2 regions of the Actinoplanes sp. NPDC019969 genome follow, and region 1 is predicted to be linked to the other one. Evidence: riboswitches for the same ligand, from Rfam matches in the RefSeq annotation. Region 1 holds a riboswitch; the other holds the start of a gene.
The links. Region 1 has a riboswitch for glycine ahead of gcvP (aminomethyl-transferring glycine dehydrogenase). Riboswitches for the same ligand answer to the same signal wherever they lie in the genome.
Positions count from the first base shown of each region.

Region 2: linked by a shared signal. The riboswitch ahead of ACZ3II_RS28385 (L-serine ammonia-lyase) and the one ahead of gcvP (aminomethyl-transferring glycine dehydrogenase) in region 1 are both predicted to bind glycine.

Region 1 covers NZ_JBVHFK010000013.1:217,898-221,642, reverse strand. Annotated here, with positions in the region: gene gcvP (aminomethyl-transferring glycine dehydrogenase) at 1-2,025, opposite strand, end outside; glycine riboswitch at 2,105-2,197, opposite strand; gene mgrA (L-glyceraldehyde 3-phosphate reductase) at 2,259-3,254, shown strand; gene ACZ3II_RS33990 (nucleotidyltransferase domain-containing protein) at 3,272-3,745, shown strand, end outside.
Region 2 covers NZ_JBVHFK010000010.1:140,467-144,211, forward strand. Annotated here, with positions in the region: gene ACZ3II_RS28365 (EVE domain-containing protein) at 53-502, opposite strand; gene ACZ3II_RS28370 (hypothetical protein) at 499-702, opposite strand; gene ACZ3II_RS28375 (hypothetical protein) at 872-1,543, shown strand; gene ACZ3II_RS28380 (DUF2306 domain-containing protein) at 1,434-2,108, opposite strand; glycine riboswitch at 2,219-2,315, shown strand; glycine riboswitch at 2,320-2,401, shown strand; gene ACZ3II_RS28385 (L-serine ammonia-lyase) at 2,393-3,712, shown strand; gene ACZ3II_RS28390 (cryptochrome/photolyase family protein) at 3,723-3,745, opposite strand, start outside.

The sequences.
Region 1 (3,745 bases):
GAACCTGCCGGGCCGGGCGTAGCCGACGAGCGCGTTCAGGTTGGCGCCGTCCACGTACACCTGGCCGCCGGCCTCGTGGACCTTGGCGCACAGGTCGGCGATGCCGGTCTCGTAGACGCCGTGGGTGGACGGGTAGGTCACCATGATCGCGGACAGCGCGTCGCGGTGCTTCTCGATCTTCGCGTCCAGGTCGGCCAGGTCGACGTTGCCGTCGGCGTCGCAGGCCACCACCACGACCCGCATGCCGGCCATCACGGCGCTGGCGGCGTTGGTGCCGTGCGCGCTGGACGGGATCAGGCAGACGTCACGGTGGGCCTCGCCGCGGGAGCTGTGGTAGCCGCGGATGGCGAGCAGACCGGCCAGCTCGCCCTGGGAGCCGGCGTTGGGCTGCACGGACACCGCGTCGTAGCCGGTGATCTCGGCGAGCCAGGTCTCCAGCTGGGCGACGAGGTGTTCGTACCCCTCGGTCTGGGACGCGGGGGCGAACGGGTGGATGTTCGCGAACTCGGGCCAGGTGACGGCTTCCATCTCGGTGGTGGCGTTCAGCTTCATCGTGCAGGAGCCGAGCGGGATCATGCCGCGGTCGAGGGCGTAGTCCCGGTCCGAGAGCTTGCGCAGGTAGCGCAGCATGCTGGTCTCGGAGTGGTGGGTGTTGAACACCGGGTGGGTGAGGTACTCGGTGGCGCGGCCCGGCAGCCGGTGCACCGGGAAGACGCCCTCCGAGTCGGCGCCGAACGCCGCGACCACGGCGGCCACGTGCTCGCCCGTGGTGGTCTCGTCACACGACACCGACACCCGGTCGGCGTCCACCAGCCGCAGGTCGATGCCGCGTTCGGCGGCAGCGGCGACGATCTCGGCGGCCCGGCCCGGCACGACGGCGGTCACCGTGTCGAAGAAGTCCCCGGCGGGCACGTCGATACCGGACTCGCGCAGCGCCCCGGCGATCCAGCAGGCGTACTCGTGGGTCTCCTCGGCGATCCGGCGCAGCCCGGCGGGGCCGTGGTAGACCGCGTACATGCTGGCCATCACGGCCAGGAGCACCTGGGCGGTGCAGATGTTGGAGGTCGCCTTCTCGCGGCGGATGTGCTGCTCACGGGTCTGCAGGGCGAGCCGGTAGGCCCGGTTGCCGTCGGCGTCCTTGGACACCCCGACGAGGCGGCCGGGCAGCGACCGCTCCAGGCCGGCGCGCACCGCGAGGTATCCGGCGTGCGGGCCGCCGAAGCCCAGGGGCACACCGAACCGCTGCGTGGTGCCGGCGGCGATGTCGGCCCCGATCTCCCCGGGAGTACGCAGCAGGGTCAGCGCGAGCAGGTCGGCGGCGACGGTGACCAGGGCGCCCTTGGCGTGCGCGGCCTCGACCAGCGCCGCGTGGTCACGGACGGCGCCGGACGCTCCGGGGTACTGCAGGTGCAGGCCGAAGTAGTCCTCCGGCAGCTCCTCGGTGTCGAGGTCGACCAGGACGATCGTGATGCCGAGCGGTTCGGCGCGGGTCCGCAGCACCGACAGGGTCTGCGGGAAGGTGTCGGCGTCCACGGCGTACACGCTGCTCTTGTTCTTGGAGGAACGGCGCGCGAGCGTCATGGCCTCCGCGACCGCCGTCGCCTCGTCGAGCATCGAGGCGTTGGCCGTGGTCATGCCGGTCAGGTCGGTGACCATGGTCTGGAAGTTGAGCAGGGCCTCCAGGCGGCCCTGGCTGATCTCCGGCTGGTACGGGGTGTACGCGGTGTACCAGGCGGGGTTCTCGAGGACGTTCCGCTTGATCACGGCGGGCGTGACGGTGTTGTAGTACCCCAGGCCGATCATCGGGGTGGCGAGCACGTTGCGGCCGGCGATCGCGCGCAGCTCGGCGATCGTCTCCTCCTCGGAGGCGCCGGCCGGCAGGTTCAGCTCGCCCCGGAACCGGATCGAGGGCGGGATGGCCGCGTCCATCAGCTCGTCGACCGAGCCGTACCCGATGGCCTTCAGCATCTGGGTCTGCTCGTCGGCGTCCGGGCCGATGTGACGGGAAACGAACGGGGACGTCATGGGCGACTCCAAGCGTGAGAAGGTCGGAGAAACAGACCTCCCCCTCTGTCATACCCAGACATCGGGTACTTCAGAGTCGCCTGCCCACGCGGTTCGCTTTGCCTGAAAGTTTCCGGGGAGGATTTGCCTCTTCGGCGCCCTGTGGCTCCAGGGTCTCTCCCGCATGGGTGTTGCCGGCAAGAGTCAACCTACCAGCGAACGGGGGCGGGACCGGGAGTCCTAGGGTGTGCGATGTGACGTACACCCCTGCCGCCGACCGCTACGCCGAAATGATCTACCGGCGTGCTGGTCGCAGCGGTCTCAAGCTCCCCGCCATCAGCCTGGGCCTCTGGCACAACTTCGGCGACGGCCGTCCCGCCGACCGCCAGCGTGACATCGTCCGCCGTGCCTTCGACCTGGGCGTGACCCACTTCGACCTGGCGAACAACTACGGGCCGCCGCCGGGCAGCGCCGAGACGAACTTCGGCCGGATCCTGGAGGCCGACCTCAAACACCACCGCGACGAGCTGATCATCTCGTCGAAGGCGGGCTACACCATGTGGGACGGCCCGTACGGCGACTGGGGCTCCCGCAAGTACCTGGTCTCGTCGCTGGATCAATCGCTGAAGCGGATGGGTCTGGACTACGTCGACGTCTTCTACCACCACCGGCCCGACCCGGAGACGCCGCTCGAGGAGACGATGACCGCGCTGGACGCGATCGTCCGGTCCGGCAAGGCGCTCTACGTCGGCATCAGCAACTACAGGAGCGAGCAGGCCGCGCGGGCCGCCGACATCCTGCGCGAGCTGGGTACGCCGCTGCTGATCCACCAGCCGTCGTACTCGATGCTGAACCGGTGGATCGAGCACGACCGGCTGCTCGACACCCTGGAGGCGGCCGGGGCGGGCTGCATCGCGTTCAGCCCGCTGCAGCAGGGTCTGCTCACCGACCGTTACCTCAAGGGCATCCCGGACGACTCGCGGATCCGGACCAGCGTGTTCCTCAACGAGAGCGCGCTGGACAACAAGACCCTGGCACGGCTGCACGCGCTCAACGACGTCGCGAAGCGGCGCGGGCAGACGCTGGCCCAGTTCGCGCTGGCCTGGGCGCTGCGCGACGAGCGGATGACCAGCCTGATCATCGGCGCGTCGAGCGTCGAGCAGCTGGAGAACAACGTGGCCGCGCTGGGCAACCTGAGCATCGACCAGAGCGAGCTGGACGAGATCGACGCGACGGTGCTTGACCTGTAGCCGTACCCTGCGGCGTCATGATCGACTTTGTCGAACGGCACACCGCTCTCGCGGTCGTGGTCGGCTCCCGGGCGTACGGTCTGCACCGCCCGGACTCCGACCACGACCGCCGGGGTGTGTTCGTCGCGCCGACCCGGGCGTTCTGGACGCTCGGCAAGCCGCCCACCCACCTGGACGGGCCGGCCGAGGAGCAGTTCTCCTGGGAGTTCGAGCGGTTCTGCACGCTCGCGCTGCAGGGCAACCCGACGGTCCTCGAGGTGCTGTGGTCCCCGCTCGTCGAGTCGATCACTCCCGACGGCGCCGACCTGCGGGGCGTCCGGCACGCGTTCCTGTCGCAGCGGGTCGCCGACACCTACGGCAGCTATGCCCGCGACCAGCTCACCAAGGTCGCGAACCGGCGGGAACGGACCGGCGAGGTCAACGTCAAGCAGGCCATGCACATGATCCGGTTGCTGATGGCCGGCGCCCACGTGCTGCGCACCGGCGAGGTG
Region 2 (3,745 bases), on a different contig from region 1:
CCCACCTCGCTCCGGTTGATCCCGCCCATGCTGTCACCCCGCGATCCCGCACTCACGCCGCCTCCCGCGATCCCTCCGGCCGGGAACCCGCCGCTTCGGAACGGGTCATGGCCGCGTGGATCGTGGCGAAGTCGCCCTCGGTGAGCGGCACGAGCCCTCGGCGCAGCTGCACACCCCAGCCCGGCTGAGCGGTCAGCTCCAGCCGCAGCGACCGGATCGGTGTCTCGGCGACGTCCGGCAGATAGCCGACCCGGCGCCGCCACGGCCGGAAGTCGCCCTCGTCGGCCTGCCAGATCTCGTCGTCGCGGACCGTGCCGAGGGCCGTGAACGCCTGCAACGGCACACCGCCCCGCAGACTGGTCCGCGGCGAGTAGTAGACCAGCCAGTCCCCGGCGGCGAGCCGGGCCAGCCCGTCCCGTTTGCCGTGCCCGAGCTGGGCGATACCCAGCCGGGTGCCGCGCTGGACGTGATCGCGGCACACCACCCCGAGCCAGTGCCTCATGCCCGCACCTCGACCGCGCGGGCGGCCTTCTCGAGCCGGGCCAGGTCGCCGCTGAGGCCGCGCCCGATGTCCTTGCCGAGCACCGCGTTCCAGAAGAAGGCCAGCGGCCCGGCGAGGGTGACGGTCACGTCGGCCCAGCGCTCGAAGAAGGCCTCGGGCCGGACATCGGAGGTGATCCGAGCGGCAGCGATCGTCTTCATGGCGAATAGTATGCGCACTTAGTAAATTGGCCGCAAGTCCGTCACGGCCGCGGCGGAGAGCCGTGACGGCACCGAGTCCATTCATCGCCTTGATAGCGTCCTGACGATCGTTCCGGTGAGGCCACCGCTGAGGCCGACGGGGCGAAGGTCCGAAGACGAGGGGACAGAAGTGAAGGTACGCGCCGCGGCGGTCGCCGCCGTGATGGTGGGTCTGATGACGGCTGGTTGCACCGGCACCGTGGACCCCTCGCCCTCGCCGGCGCCGAGCGGAACGGCGTTGCCGATGACGTACGAGGAGGCGTACCGGCGGCTGCCGATCGACGGGACCAAGGAGGTGCCGATCACCTGGGACCTGACGCAGGCGCCGGAGACCGACAGAATCCTCGCCGCCCGGCGGGCTCTCGTCTTCAACTACTGGAGGTGGGGTTCGGCCGACTACCGTCCGATCATCCCGGTCGGGCGGATGCTCGTCACCGAGATCGCCTACGAGGTGATCTTCGAGGGCATCGCCGATGTCACCGACGCCGACCGGACGACAGGTCCGCTCTGGGTCAAGCTCATGGGCGTCGACGACTACGGTGGCCCCGAGATGACGGTGACGTTCTGCACCGACCGCGGCCACTGGCGCGGTGCCATGCGCAAGGACGGCGAGGAGCGGGCGCACCTGGAGTCGTACGAGATGAAACGCGTCGAAACCAGCGACGGGCAATCCCGCTGGCTCTTCTCCTCGCTCACCCCCGGCAGCGAGTACCGCGAGTCACGGTACGGCGCGGAGTGCACGAAGTGGGCTCGGCACGAGATCGGCGGCGGCGGATCAGGGTCTCGGCGATCGCCAGGTTGACGATCCAGCCGGCGGTCTGGCCGATCGGGATCAGCGAAGTGGCGGTGTCGGCGATCGAGGCCCCGCTGTCCCCGGCGACCGTCACCCGGAACAGCAGGACCACGGGAACGATCAGACGCGCGGTGATGGCCAGCAACGTCAGCGCGTAGTTGCGGGTCATCCACTCGCGGTGGGTGGTGATGTCACGGCGGCGGGCGGCCGCATCGGCGAGCCAGGCCGTGACCAGCCAGGACACGGCAGCGATTGTGAGGCTGACCCGGGTCAGCGGGCTCGCCGACCAGATCGCGACCGGCACCGCGGTGACGGCCGCCGGCAGCACCCCGCCGAGCAGGTACACCCGGCCGATCAGGCGGTGCCGGGCGCGGCGTGCCCGTACCGCGGGCATGAACTGCAGCGGGCCCAGCACCAGCGCCACGGCCGCGGTCAGCACGTGCGCCACCAGCACGGCGTAGTGCAGCGGGTCCCGTACCTCGACGCGGGTGTCGAAGCGCAGGTAGGGAGCGATGAGAACCAGGCAAGCCACGACGATCAGGGCCCAGAGCACGGTGCGGAGGCGAGCGGACATGGGCTCGACTCTGGATCATCGCGGCGGATCCGGCGTCCGTCCACGGGCGGCCCCGCCGTACGCAGATCTGCGTAGTAAGGTTCGAGCCCACAACCGAACACTTTCGCCGTGACGCCGCCGCGGGAGAGCATCCGCCGGAAACAGCGGGTCGCCGAAGGAGCAACTTCTCCCTCAGAATCTCTCAGGCCCACGTACCGCAGCGGTCCGGCGACTCTGGAAAGACAGCCCACCCGGGCTGCGCCCACGGTGCAAGCCGCTCTCCGCGGCGAACCTCTCAGGCAGACATGACAGAGCGAGGGAGGCCGACCTCCGAGGAGCCTCCCGTGGCTGTGTCCGTTTTTGACCTGTTCTCGATCGGGATCGGGCCGTCCAGCTCGCACACCGTCGGGCCGATGCGTGCCGCCCGCCTGTTCGCCCGGCACCTGGACGCGCCGGTGACCGGGGTGCGGGCCGAGCTGTTCGGGTCCCTCGGCGCGACCGGTCACGGGCACGGCACGCCGCGGGCGGTGCTGCTCGGGCTGATGGGCCACGACCCGGAGACGGTCGACACCGGCCTGGAGCCGTCGGTGCACGATCTCGGGTTCGCGCTGGACCTGGTGCTGCACCGGCGGCGGTCGCTGCCCGAGCACCCCAACGGCATGATCTTCACGGCGCTGGGCGCCGATGGCGCCGAACTGCTGCGGAAGACCTATTTCTCCGTCGGTGGCGGGTTCGTCGTGGGGGACACCCTTGCGGCGGTACGCCCGGACGACACGCCCCTGCCCCACCCGTTCTCCTCGGGCGCCGAGCTGCTGGCGCTGACCCGTGCCACCGGCCTGTCGATCTCCCGTCTGATGCTGGAGAACGAATCCGTGCGGCGCGCGCCGGCCGAGGTGCGTGCCGGGTTGCTGGGCATCTGGCAGGTGATGACCGGCTGCATCGACGCCGGGCTGGACGCGGAGGGCGTACTCCCCGGGGGTCTCAAGGTCCGTCGCCGTGCCGCGCAGACCGCCCGCAAGCTGGCCGCCGACGGTGACCCGCTGGAGTGGCTGACCGTCTACGCGATGTCCGTGAACGAACAGAACGCCGCCGGCGGCCGGGTCGTCACCGCGCCCACGAACGGCGCGGCCGGCATCATCCCGGCGGTGCTGCGCTACTACCTGGACTTCGTGCCCGGCGCCGGACCGGACGGGATCGTGCGGTTCCTGCTGACCGCGGGTGCGATCGGCGGGCTGTTCAAGGAGAACGCGAGCATCTCCGGCGCCGAGGTGGGCTGTCAGGGCGAGGTCGGTTCGGCGTGCGCGATGGCGGCGGCGGGGCTGGCCGAGGTGCTCGGTGGCAGCCCGGAGCAGGTGGAGAACGCCGCCGAGATCGGCATGGAGCACAACCTGGGCCTGACCTGCGATCCGGTCGGCGGGCTGGTGCAGATCCCGTGCATCGAACGCAACGGGATGGCCGCGGTGAAGGCGGTGACGGCGGCCCGGATGGCGTTGCGCGGCGACGGCAGGCACCACGTCTCCCTGGACAAGGTGATCAAGACGATGAAGGAGACCGGCGCCGACATGAAGATCAAGTACAAGGAGACGTCACGCGGCGGCCTGGCCGTCAACGTCATCGAGTGCTGACCGGGACCGATCACGGGGCGCGGGACCCGCGGG